2 regions of the Rhizobium sp. 1399 genome follow, and region 2 is predicted to be linked to the other one. Evidence: riboswitches for the same ligand, from Rfam matches in the RefSeq annotation. Region 2 holds a riboswitch; the other holds the start of a gene.
The links. Region 2 has a riboswitch for FMN ahead of ribB (3,4-dihydroxy-2-butanone-4-phosphate synthase). Riboswitches for the same ligand answer to the same signal wherever they lie in the genome.

Region 1 (6,268 bases), on a different contig from region 2:
AACGCCAGCGATGATGATCCGGACCCGTCAGCGATCCATCGCGTCGGTACAGTTGCGAACGTGCTGCAGCTCCTGAAGCTGCCTGACGGCACCGTAAAGGTTCTGGTCGAAGGCCGTGCCCGCGCCGAGATCGATACCTATACGAGCCGCGAGGATTTCTACGAAGCCCTCGGCCATGTGCTCGAAGAGCCGCATGACGATCCGGTCGAACTGGAAGCCTTGTCGCGTTCCGTTGTGTCGGAATTCGAGAGCTACGTGAAGCTCAACAAGAAGATTTCGCCCGAGGTTGTCGGTGCGGCCAGCCAGATCGACGACTATTCGAAGCTCGCCGATACGGTTGCTTCGCACCTGTCGATCAAGATCACCGAGAAGCAGGAGATGCTGGAAACCACCAGCGTCAAGGCTCGCCTCGAAAAGGCGCTTGGCTTCATGGAAGGCGAGATCTCGGTCCTGCAGGTCGAAAAGCGCATCCGCTCGCGCGTCAAGCGCCAGATGGAGAAGACCCAGCGCGAATACTACCTGAATGAGCAGATGAAGGCGATCCAGAAGGAACTCGGCGACGGCGAGGAAGGCCGCGACGAGATGAGCGAACTGGAAGAGCGCATCGCCAAGACCAAACTGTCCAAGGAAGCCCGTGAAAAGGCCGATGCGGAGCTGAAGAAGCTGCGCCAGATGAGCCCGATGTCGGCTGAAGCCACTGTCGTGCGCAACTATCTGGACTGGCTGCTCGGTATTCCCTGGGGCAAGAAGTCGAAGATCAAGGCCGATCTCAACAATGCCGAGAAGATCCTTGAAGCCGATCACTTCGGTCTCGAGAAGGTCAAGGAGCGCATCGTCGAGTATCTGGCGGTCCAGGCTCGCGCCACCAAGATCAAGGGTCCCATCCTTTGCCTCGTCGGCCCTCCGGGCGTAGGCAAGACCTCGCTCGCCCAGTCGATTGCCAAGGCAACCGGCCGCGAATATGTCCGCATGGCTCTCGGCGGCGTCCGTGACGAAGCCGAAATTCGCGGCCACCGCCGCACCTATATCGGTTCGATGCCCGGCAAGGTTATCCAGTCGATGAAGAAGGCGAAGAAGTCCAACCCGCTCTTCTTGCTCGATGAGATCGACAAGCTCGGCCAGGACTATCGCGGCGATCCGTCTTCGGCTTTGCTCGAGGTACTCGATCCGGCTCAGAACTCGACCTTCATGGACCACTACCTGGAAGTCGAATACGACCTGTCGGACGTGATGTTCATCACGACGGCGAATACGCTGAACATCCCGGCTCCGCTGATGGACCGCATGGAAATCATCCGTATCGCCGGCTACACCGAAGACGAAAAGCGCGAGATCGCCAAGCGGCACCTGCTGCCGAAGGCCATCAAGGAACATGCGCTGCAGCCGAGCGAATTCTCGGTCAGCGACGATGCCCTGATGGCAATCAGCCAGCAGTATACCCGCGAAGCCGGTGTCCGTAACTTCGAACGCGAATTGATGAAGCTCGCCCGCAAGGCGGTCACCGAGATCATCAAGGGCAAGGCGAAGTCGGTTCATGTCACGGCAGCGAATATCGACGATTATCTTGGCGTTCCGCGCTTCCGCCACGGCGAAGCCGAGCGTGAGGATCAGGTCGGCGTGGTCACGGGTCTTGCCTGGACGGAAGTCGGCGGCGAGCTGCTGACGATCGAAGGTGTCATGATGCCCGGCAAGGGCCGCATGACCGTCACCGGCAACCTGAAGGAAGTGATGAAGGAATCGATCTCGGCAGCGGCGTCTTACGTCCGCTCGCGCGCCGTCGATTTCGGCATCCAGCCGCCGCTCTTCGACAAGAGCGACATCCACGTACACGTGCCGGAAGGCGCAACGCCGAAGGATGGTCCGTCTGCCGGTGTCGCGATGGCAACCGCGATCGTCTCGATCATGACCGGCATTCCGGTCAACAAGGATGTGGCAATGACGGGTGAAATCACCCTGCGTGGCCGTGTCCTGCCGATCGGTGGCCTGAAGGAAAAGCTGCTCGCGGCACTGCGCGGCGGCATCAAGAAGGTGCTGATTCCGGAAGAGAATGCCAAGGATCTGGCAGAGATTCCTGACAACGTGAAGAACAACATGGAGATCATTCCGGTCTCCCGTATGGGCGAAGTGATCAAGCATGCGCTGGTCCGTCGTCCCGAGCCGATCGAGTGGGATGGTACGGTGGAAACGCCCGTCATCGCGACTGTCGAAGGGCTCGATGATGCAGGTGCAGCCATCGCTCATTGAGCTTTGGCGGCCACATTTATGCCCAATTGTTGCAAATCCTGAAAAAGGCCGGCGGAAACGCCGGCCTTTTTTGTGAAAACGTCATGTAGACGCTTGCTTTTCCTTGATTTGCAGGGTTTTTGGGTTCTCGGCGGGCCTGATGAAAGCGATTTCTGCGCCTAGCTTACAGATTGAGTTGTTTCAAACCATTTAGAAAGGGGTGGAAACATGAACAAGAATGAACTCGTGTCCGCAGTAGCCGAAAAGGCTGGACTGACGAAGTCTGACGCAGCATCTGCCGTAGACGCAGTTTTTGATGTTGTGCAGGCCGAGCTGAAGAACAAGGGCGACATCCGTCTCGCTGGCTTCGGCAGCTTCACGGTTTCTCATCGCGCTGCCACGAAGGGTCGCAACCCGTCGACCGGCGCCGAAGTTGACATTCCGGCACGCAACGTGCCGAAGTTCACGCCCGGCAAGGGCCTGAAGGACGCCGTCAACGGCTGATACGAGATTGTCCGCCGGCCGTAAACGAGAACGGTCGCGCAGGATTTCGAGGGGGGTTCGGCATCGCCGGACCCCTTTTTGTTTTTGATCGCTTGCGGCATGCAGCGCTTTGTCTTACGACGGCGATGTTCTCAGGGCGGGGTGAAAGTCCCCACCGGCGGTAAGGGCTACGGCCTGAGCCCGCGAGCGCCTTCCGAAGCCTTGGTTTGGGAAGGGTCAGCAGATCCGGTGTGATTCCGGAGCCGACGGTTAGAGTCCGGATGAAAGAGAATGAGCATGGCCGCGCGCGGGCAGGGATCTGTCTGCGTCTGCGTTCTGTAACCTCATGCGTCCTGATTTATGTTTGGTCCCTATTCCGGATGGAAGACATGAATCAGAATTCCCTTGCAGTTTCGCACTCCCGCGCCTTCGCCGGTGCAGCCTTCATGGTGCTTGGAGGCGTCGTCTTCTCGCTCCTCAATGTCGTCACCCAATGGCTCACGATGACGCTTGCCTTCCCGGCGGCCTCCGCAGCCTTCTGGCAATATGGCTTCGCTTTTCTTTTCTCGTTGCCCTTCCTGCGCAAGGTCGGCCTTTCTGCCATGCGCACGGATTATCCCTGGCGGCATATCGTGCGTGTCGTCCTTGCTGCGCTCGGCGTCGAGGCCTGGGTCTCCGGCCTCGCCTCCGTGCCGATCTGGCAGGCGATCGCACTCGTCATGACCTCGCCCTTTTTCATCATTCTCGGCGCACGCCTTTTCCTCGGCGAGCGTGTTGGCCCCGCTCGCTGGATGGCGACAGGTGTCGGCTTTATCGGCGCCATGATCATCCTCCAGCCATGGTCGGACAGCTTCACCTGGGCAGCACTTCTGCCTGTTATCTCGGCTTTGCTTTGGGGCGCCTCCTCGCTCATCACCAAGAGCCTGACCGGCATTGAGAAGCCGGAGACGATCACCGTGTGGCTTCTGGTGCTGCTGACGCCGATCAATGGCGGCCTGGCGCTCGCGGCAGGCTTTGTGGTGCCGACGGGCGCCGCACTTGCTCTCTTCCTTCTGGCAGGCCTCCTGACGGTCGTGGCGCAATATCTGCTGACGCTCGCCTATGCCAGCGCCGACGCTGCCTATGTGCAGCCTTTCGACGACCTGAAGCTGCCGCTGAACGTGCTCGCCGGCTGGCTTTTCTTCGGCTATGCGCCGGCTGGTTATCTGTGGCTCGGCGCTGCGCTCATCCTCGCCGCGTCGCTCTTCATCATGCGCAGCGAGATGCGTCGCGAACGGCAGGCGGCCTGACGCAAACCGTACAAAATGTCGCAGGCTGTCATGTGTCTGTCATGGCAGTCCCGCAAAAAACCTCTGTTCGATTTTTTCGACATTGGGGGATTTTCAATGACATTGTCTTCGCGCAAGGCAGCGCTCGCTGCCATGCTTTTTGCATCCGTTGCCTTCCCGGCAGCGGCTGAGCCGGTTTTCAACCGCATCGCCTCTTTCCCGGTCGCGACCAACCTGCCGGCTGACAAGGACAAGCTTTCGGCCACTTCGGCCGAAATCATTACCGCTTCGCAGGATGGCAACACGCTGATCTACAGCGACAGCCCGCTCGGCGCGATCGGCTTCATCGACATCACCGATGCTAAGGCACCCAAGGCCGGCGGCGCGCTGATGATGGACGGTGAACCGACCTCGGTCACGACTGCAGCCGGCAAGGCGCTCGTCGCCGTCAACACCGGCGAAAGCAAGCAGAAGCCGTCAGGCCGTCTGGCGATCGTCGATATCGCCGGTAAGAAGATCGATGCCACCTGCGATCTCGGCGGCCAGCCTGATTCGATCGCCCTCAGCAAGGATAGGACGCTCGGCACTATCGCGATCGAAAACGAGCGCGACGAAGATGTCAACGACGGCAAGATCCCGCAGATGCCGGCAGGCGACCTCGTCGTCTTCCAGGTCAAGACCGACGGTACCGTCGATTGTGGCACAATCAAGCACGTTGCCCTGGCCGGTCTCGCCGGCGTTGCCCCGGAGGATCCGGAGCCGGAATTCGTTGCCTTCAACAGCCAGAACGAAATCGCCCTGACCCTGCAGGAAAACAACGAGATCATCATCCTCGACGGCACGACCGGCACAGTGAAGACGCACTTCTCTGCCGGCACCGTTGATCTCACCGGCATCGACACCAAACGTGACGGCGCCCTGAAATTTACCGGCGAGAAGAAGGGCATCCATCGCGAGCCCGACGCCGTAAAGTGGCTGGACGACAACCGTCTCGTCGTCGCCAACGAAGGCGATTATGAAGGCGGTTCGCGCGGCTTCACCATCTTCGACAAGACCGGCAAGGTCCTCTTCGAATCCGGCAGCTCCTTCGAGCGTGCCGTCGCCGCTATCGGCCACTATCCGGAAAGCCGCTCCTCGTCGAAGGGCGTCGAGCCGGAAGGTCTCGAAGCGGCCAAGTTCGGCACTGACAACCTGTTCTTCCTGCTCGCCGAGCGCGCTTCCGTCGTCGGCGTCTACAAGGACACGGGCGCCGATCCGGAACTGCTGCAGATCCTGCCGTCGGGTATTTCTCCGGAAGGCGCGATCGCCATTCCGCAGCGTAACCTGCTTGCGACCGCCAATGAACTCGACCTCGGCAAAGACGGCGGTGCGCGTTCGCACGTGATGATCTACGAGCGCGGCGAAGGCGAGAAGGCCTATCCGCACATTGTCTCCGCCGAGAAGGACGGCAATCCGATCGGCTTTGCAGCCCTTTCGGGGCTCGCCGCCGTTCCGGGGAAGCCGGGCATGCTCTACGCCGTCAGCGACAGCGTCCTAGGCTCGCAGCCGACGATCTACACGATCGACGCCACCAAGAAGCCGGCCGTCATCACCGATGCGCTGGTCGTCAAGCGTGACGGCGCTCCGGCCCAGAAGCTCGATATCGAAGGCATCGCTGTTGCCGCCGACGGCTCCTTCTGGCTGGCTTCGGAAGGCTATACCGAGCGCCTGGTTCCGCATGCGCTCTACAATGTTACCGCCAAGGGCGACATCAAGACCGAGATCGCTCTGCCGAAGGAGTTGCTCGCCAACGAAATCCGCTACGGCTTCGAAGGTGTCACGATCATCGGCACCGGCGACGACGCAACGCTGTGGATGGCCGTTCAGCGCGAGTGGAACGATGACGAGAAGGGCTTTGTGAAGCTCCTCTCCTACAACCCGAAGAAGAAGGAATGGGGCGGCGTGCGCTACCCGCTCGACAAGACCGAGAGCGGCTGGGTCGGCCTCTCCGAAATCACCGCCCAGGGCGACAGCGTCTACATCATCGAGCGCGACAACCTCGTCGGCGATGCGGCCAAGCTGAAGAAGCTCTATAAGGTCGCAATCTCCGACCTGAAGCCCGGCAAGCTCGGGGCCGAACTGCCGGTCGTCAAGAAGACGGAAGCCCATGATTTCATCGGTGACCTGAAGTCGGCCACCAATGGCTATGTTCTCGACAAGCTGGAAGGTTTTGCCTTCGACGCATCAGGCAAGGCCTATGCTGTGACCGACAATGACGGTGTGAGCGACTCCTCGGGCGAAACCCTGTTCTTCCC
Region 2 (6,268 bases):
AGGCATGGGCCTGCTCGTTCTGCATTCCGGCCATTTCTCCAAGATCTTCAAGCGGCTGATGGGCACGCCCTGTGCGCTGAAATGGCGCGAGGCGGGTGAGCGCGAGCGTCTGTGGACGATCAATCAGCGCCATCCGATCGCTGCTGGTCTCGGCGAGCATTTCGAGCTTGAGAACGAGGAAATGTATGGCGAGCAGTTCTCCGTACCGGAGCCACTGGAAACGGTCTTCATCTCCTGGTTCCAGGGCGGCGAAGTCTTCCGGTCTGGCCTGACCTGGCGCCGTGGTGCCGGTAATATCTTCTATTTCCGTCCCGGCCACGAAACCTATCCGACCTATCACGATGCGAACGTGCAGAAGGTGCTGATCAACGGCGTGAAATGGGCCTACAACCCGCAGGGCGACCTGAAGAGCATCACCGATGCCCCAAATGTGCCGGTAGAGAAGGCACTGGAGCCGATCGTCGAGCGTGGTCCGAGACTGCATCAAGCCGGCGAAGCCGGTTACCGCTGAGGAGAAGAGCAATGCGTCTACTTGTTCTTGGCACGGGCATGATGGCCAAAAACCAGGTTGCCAACTTCCTCGCCATCGATGGTGTCGAGGTGGTCGGCGCCGTCGACACCGATCGGACCCGGCTTGGTGAGTTCGCTGATCATTTCAACATCGCAAAGCGCTTCAGCACGCTCGAGGAAGCGATCGCCTGGGGCGAATTCGATGCCGCCACCAACGTCACGCCTGACCGGATACATCATGCGACGAGCTTGGCGCTGATCGCGGCCGGCAAACACGTCTTCTGTGAAAAGCCGCTGGCAGAAAACTACGCCCATGCGCTTGAGATGACGGACGCGGCTGAGGCCGCCGGCGTCATCAACATGGTCAACCTCACCTATCGCAACGTCGCACCGCTGCAGCGCGCCCGCGAGATGGTGTTGGCAGGCGAACTTGGCACCATCCGCCATGTGGAGGCCTCCTATCTGCAGAGCTGGTTGGTGTCTCGCGCCTGGGGCGACTGGCGCACGGAATCGCGCTGGCTGTGGCGCTTGTCCACCGGCCATGGATCGAACGGCGTGCTCGGCGATGTCGGCATTCATATTCTCGATTTCGCCGCTTATGGCGCCGCGACCGATATCGACCATGTCTTTGCGCGTCTCAAGACCTTCAACAAGGCGCCGGGCGGACAGATCGGTGAATATATGCTCGACGCCAATGACAGCTTCACCATGTCTGTCGATTTCGCCAATGGCGCTCTCGGCGTCATCCATGCGACACGCTGGGCGACCGGTCATCTCAACGAACTGAAGCTGCGCATCTATGGCGAAAAAGGCAGCCTCGAAGTCATCCATCGTCCTGACGGCTCAGATCTTCGGGGCTGCTTCGGTGACGATATTGAAAGCGCCACCTGGCGTGACATCGAGGTGCCGGCAGTGCTGACCAACTACCAGCGCTTTGCCGAAGCGGTCAGAACCGGAAAGCAGGACGATCCCACCTTCCGCCATGCCGCCAACCTGCAGAAGGTCATCGACCTCGCGATCGTATCGGAGAAAGAACGTCGGGAGTTCAATCTGCTGGCTTCCGAGAGCCTGGAAGGCACGGCCGGCCAGGAACGCAAGACGGACGATCAGGGACCGGCGCTAGCACTCGTCGTCTGAAGGCATGGTGAAACATCGAAGGCCCGCGTGATCGGGCCTTCGTCGAGCTAATAGCTCACGCTGCTTATCCGTGCCAGCGCGCGAGTGCCTCGTTGCAGACTACACAAACGGCACCCACGCGATCTTGGCTCGCCGTGGCTCTTTTACGCCAGGCCAAGACACGCTTACTAGGCGGCCTTAACAGGCGCTCTCACGCCCCGATAAGCAATGAGATCCTCGATTGTGATCAGATGGAGGCCGTGCCGTTCGGCAAACTGCTCAAGCTCGGGCAGGCGTGCCATCGTGCCATCATCATTGGCCACCTCGCAGATGACACCTGACGGCGACAGGCCGGCAAGCCTTGCGAGGTCGACAGCCGCCTCGGTATGACCTGGACGAGAAAGCACGCCGTTCGGATGCGCACGCAACGGGAAGATATGGCCGGGCCGCGCAAAATCCTCGGGGCGGGACGTCTCGGCAATGAGTGCGCGAACCGTCGCGGCGCGGTCAGCCGCCGAAATTCCGGTCGTCGTTTCAGGAATATAGTCAACCGACACGGTGAAAGCCGTCTTCAAAAGTTCGGTATTGTTGGGGACCATCTGCGGGATCTGCAGCTCGTCCAGCCGCTCGCCTTCCATTGCCACACAGATGAGGCCGCGAGCATAATTCATCATGAAGGCGATCGCCTGCGGGGTGATTGCCTCGGATGCGATGACGAGGTCGCCCTCGTTTTCACGATCACGATCGTCGACGACGACCACGATCTCGCCACGCGCAATCGCGACGATCGCATCTTCAATTTTGGAAATTGCCATCTTCTCTGCCTTTCAAGGGTTAGCCGCAGTGTGCGGCGTACATGGCCTGTCAAAAGCCACCATTTTCCCTTGGGCGAACAAGCATATGAAACACCGCGTGCCGAGCGGTGTCCTCTGCGTTGCTCTCTTCCATCCGGACTATGACCGTCGGCTCCGGCATCTCACCGGATCTGCTGACCCTTCGCTTCCACGAAGGCGCTCGCGGGCTCCGAGTTGCCTCGATACCGCCGGTGGGGAATTGCACCCCGCCCTGAGAACATTACTTAGATAGATGATGAAGGCCTTGTTCTGCAAGAGGTTGGGTGCAGATCTCGCCGCGGGAACTGCCTCGCAGAGGTGAAAGCACCGTTTCCTATTGCCGAACAGAGCTAGGACATGATCAGGCCGCCATCGACATTGATGGTCTGGCCGGTAATGTAGGCTGCATCGTCGCTGGCAAGGAAGGTGACGAGGCCGGCGACGTCTTCGCCGGAACCGGCGCGCTTCATCGGAATGCCTTCGACCCATTCCTTCATCAGTTCGCCGGGGCCGTAATTGCCGAGCAGCTTGCCCCATGCCTGGTCGTTATAGGCCCACATGTCGGTCTCGATGATGCCCGGGCAGAAGGCGTTGACGGTGATGCCGTCGGTCGCGACTTCCTTGGCAAGGCTCTGGGTGATGCCGACAACGCCCATCTTCGAGGCGGCATAATGCGGCGTATAGATGAAGCCGTCGCGCGCCTGGCCGGAGGCCGTGTTGATGAGACGGCCGCCGCGGCCGTGCTTGCGCATGCGGGCGATCGCTTCCTGGGCGCAGAGGAACACGCCCTTGGTGTTGACGGCCATGACCTTGTCCCACTCGCCCTCGGTCATATCCTCGATGCGGGCAATGGTGATGACGCCGGCATTCTGGATGGAGACGTCGACTGCGCCGAATGCCTGCTCGGCTGCGTCATAAAGGGCCTTGACGCTTGACTTGTCAGTGACGTCGCCAACGAAGGAAATAGCCTTGCCGCCATCTGACTTGATCTGTTCTGCCACGCCATGCACGCTGTCTTCATTGGCCGAAACGACGAGATTGGCGCCTTCGCGCGCAAAGCGTTTGGCGATCGCTGCACCGATACCGCGGCTTGCGCCGGTAATGACGACGGTCTTGTTTTCAAAACGTTGCATTCTCTTTTCCTTTCAACGGCGCCGGTGTGAGCGCACCGATCTGCACCGGCGACACTTGTCTCCGCACTCAGAGTTCAAACGGCTGCCGAAATAATTCCTGCGAATTCCGAGGCCTTCAGCGAAGCGCCGCCGACCAGCGCTCCGTCCACATTGCGAAGCCCGAATATCGCCTCTGCATTGGATGCCTTGACCGAGCCGCCATAGAGGATCTTGACCGAACGGCCATCGCTGCCCAGCCGCTCTTCGAGCATCTGCCGGATCGCCGCATGGACCTCCTCAATCTGTTCGTGGGTCGGCACCAGTCCGGTTCCGATTGCCCAGACGGGTTCATAGGCGATGACAAGATTTCGGCTGGTAGCACCCTCGGGGACGGATCCCCGCAGTTGTTCGCCGACGACTTCGATTGCCCGGCCTTCGTCGCGCTCATGGCGTGTCTCACCGACGCAGACGATCGAAATCAAGCCTGCCCGATGCGCTGCAAGCGCCTTCCCCAGCACAATCTCATCGTCCTCGCCGTTCAGGACACGGCGTTCGGAATGTCCGAGGATGACATAGCGCGCACCGAGATCGGCAAGCATTTCGGCAGAAATTTCGCCGGTGTGGGCACCCGACGACTGCGCGTGGCAATCCTGCGCGCCGATGGCGAGATCCGTATCCTTGACCCGCGCCACGGCGCGGTCGATCAGCGTGAAGGGCGGGCAGACGACGATATCGCACGTCGCACTGCCCGTTAGCCCCTTCAGCGCCTCGATCTCAGCTTGGGAGGAGACGAGACCGTTCATTTTCCAATTGCCTGCGATCAGCTTACGCATGTCATCACCAGCAGCAGAAGCCGCCGTCGACGAGCAGATCGACGCCCGTCACGAAACTTGCAGCGTTCGACAGGAGGAAGACCGCAGGACCGACCATCTCGTCGACACTGGCCATGCGCTGCATCGGCGTCTGTTCTTCGAAGAGCTTGGTCTGATGTACCATCTCCGGCCGGGTGTTCATCGGCGTTGCGGTATAGCCCGGCGAAATCGTGTTGACGCGGATGCCACGCCCGACCCATTCCATCGCCAGCGACTTCGACATATGGATCACGCCCGCCTTGGAGGCGTTGTAATGGGCCTGACTGAGACCCCGATTGACGATGACGCCGGACATGGAGGCGATGTTGACGATCGAACCGCGGCCGCTCTTCAACATGGCCCGCGCTTCGGCCTGGCAGGACAGGAAGATGCCCTTCAGGTTGATGTCCATCAGTGTCTGGTACTGATCCTCTTCCATCTCCTCGGCGGGATTAGCGTTGGCGATACCGGCGGCATTGACAGCAAGCGAGAGCGCACCGAGATCGGCTTCGGTGCGGGCGACGGCTTCGGCAAGCGACGATTTACTGGTGACGTCGGCGGCAATCTCGATCGAGCGGCGACCGGCAGCCCTGATATGGCTGGCAGTCGTGGCAAGACCGTCATCAGTGCGGCGATCGAGAAGCGCCACGTCGGCGCCGCACTGGGCAAGACCGATGGCGATCCTTTGCCCGATGCCGCTGCCGGCGCCCGTCACGATGGCGACCTGGCCGCTGAGATCAAATAGTTTCGGTGCGTTCAGAGAGATGTCGGACACCGCTCTTCCTTTCTGCCTTTGCCTAGATTGTCGCCAGTTCCATGACCGAGACGTCGTTCGCCTCGTCACGCTTCAAAATGCCTGCCTGCTTGCCCTGAGCCAGTACGAGAATGCGGTTTGATACGCCGAGAACCTCCTCGAGGTCGGAGCTTACGACAATGACCGCGACACCCTGCTTGGCCAGGTTGACGATGATATCGTAGATGCCGGCGCGGGCTCCGACATCGATACCGCGTGTGGGCTCGTCCAGCACCACGACCTTCGGATCGCGCATCAGCCATTTGGCGATGACGACCTTCTGCTGGTTGCCACCCGAGAGGTCGGAGGCAAACTGCTCCGCACGCCCCTTGACGCCGAATTTCGCCACCGCCTTTTCGGCGAAAACGCGCTTCACGCTCGAAGTGAGCCAGCGCCCGCCAAGCTTGTCGAGATTGGCGTAGATGATGTTCTCGCTGATCTTGTGTGCAACGACGAGCCCTTGATCCTTGCGATCTTCCGGAACCATCACGATGCCCTTGGCGATCGCATCTGCAGGGCTGCGCAGCTTCAGCGCCTCGCCTTCCAGCCGGACCGAGCCGGCGCTGATTGGATCGGCACCGGAAATCGCTCGCACGAGCTCGGTGCGGCCGGCACCGACGAGGCCGGCGATGCCGAGGATCTCGCCCGCGTGAACGTCGAAACTTACATCCCGGAAGGAATCATCCGGCGACGTCAGGCCGGACACTTCGAGCACGGGCCTGCTGGTCGGCTCGGGAAGGGTCGGAAACATGCGATCGAGCGAGCGGCCGACCATGCTTTCGACGATCGTGCGTACCGGCGTCGAACTGTCGGCAAATTCATGGACGCGCTCTCCGTCGCGAAGCACGACGATGCGATCGGTGATCTTTTTGATCTCTTCCATGCGGTGGGAGATGTAGATGATGCCCACGCCCTCGGCGCGGAGCTTGCGCACCTGCTCGAACAGGGCTTCCGTCTCCGCCCCGCCAAGGGCTGCGGTCGGCTCGTCGAGGATCAGGAGTTTTGCATTGAGCGCCAGCGCCTTGGCAATCTCGATCAGCTGCTGGTTGGCGG

Region 1: another riboswitch for FMN. It lies ahead of J2X71_RS15735 (DMT family transporter); the one in region 2 lies ahead of ribB (3,4-dihydroxy-2-butanone-4-phosphate synthase).

Annotation. Positions count from the first base shown of each region.
Region 1 is NZ_JAVDSU010000004.1:281,209-287,476, forward strand. Features, by position in the region: gene lon (endopeptidase La) at 1-2,244, shown strand, start outside; gene hupB (DNA-binding protein HupB) at 2,452-2,727, shown strand; FMN riboswitch at 2,851-3,003, shown strand; gene J2X71_RS15735 (DMT family transporter) at 3,096-3,995, shown strand; gene J2X71_RS15740 (esterase-like activity of phytase family protein) at 4,092-6,268, shown strand, end outside.
Region 2 is NZ_JAVDSU010000003.1:189,891-196,158, reverse strand. Features, by position in the region: gene J2X71_RS12270 (ThuA domain-containing protein) at 1-511, shown strand, start outside; gene J2X71_RS12265 (Gfo/Idh/MocA family oxidoreductase) at 523-1,647, shown strand; gene ribB (3,4-dihydroxy-2-butanone-4-phosphate synthase) at 1,815-2,441, opposite strand; FMN riboswitch at 2,559-2,703, opposite strand; gene J2X71_RS12255 (glucose 1-dehydrogenase) at 2,810-3,592, opposite strand; gene tpiA (triose-phosphate isomerase) at 3,667-4,404, opposite strand; gene J2X71_RS12245 (SDR family oxidoreductase) at 4,409-5,197, opposite strand; gene J2X71_RS12240 (sugar ABC transporter ATP-binding protein) at 5,220-6,268, opposite strand, start outside.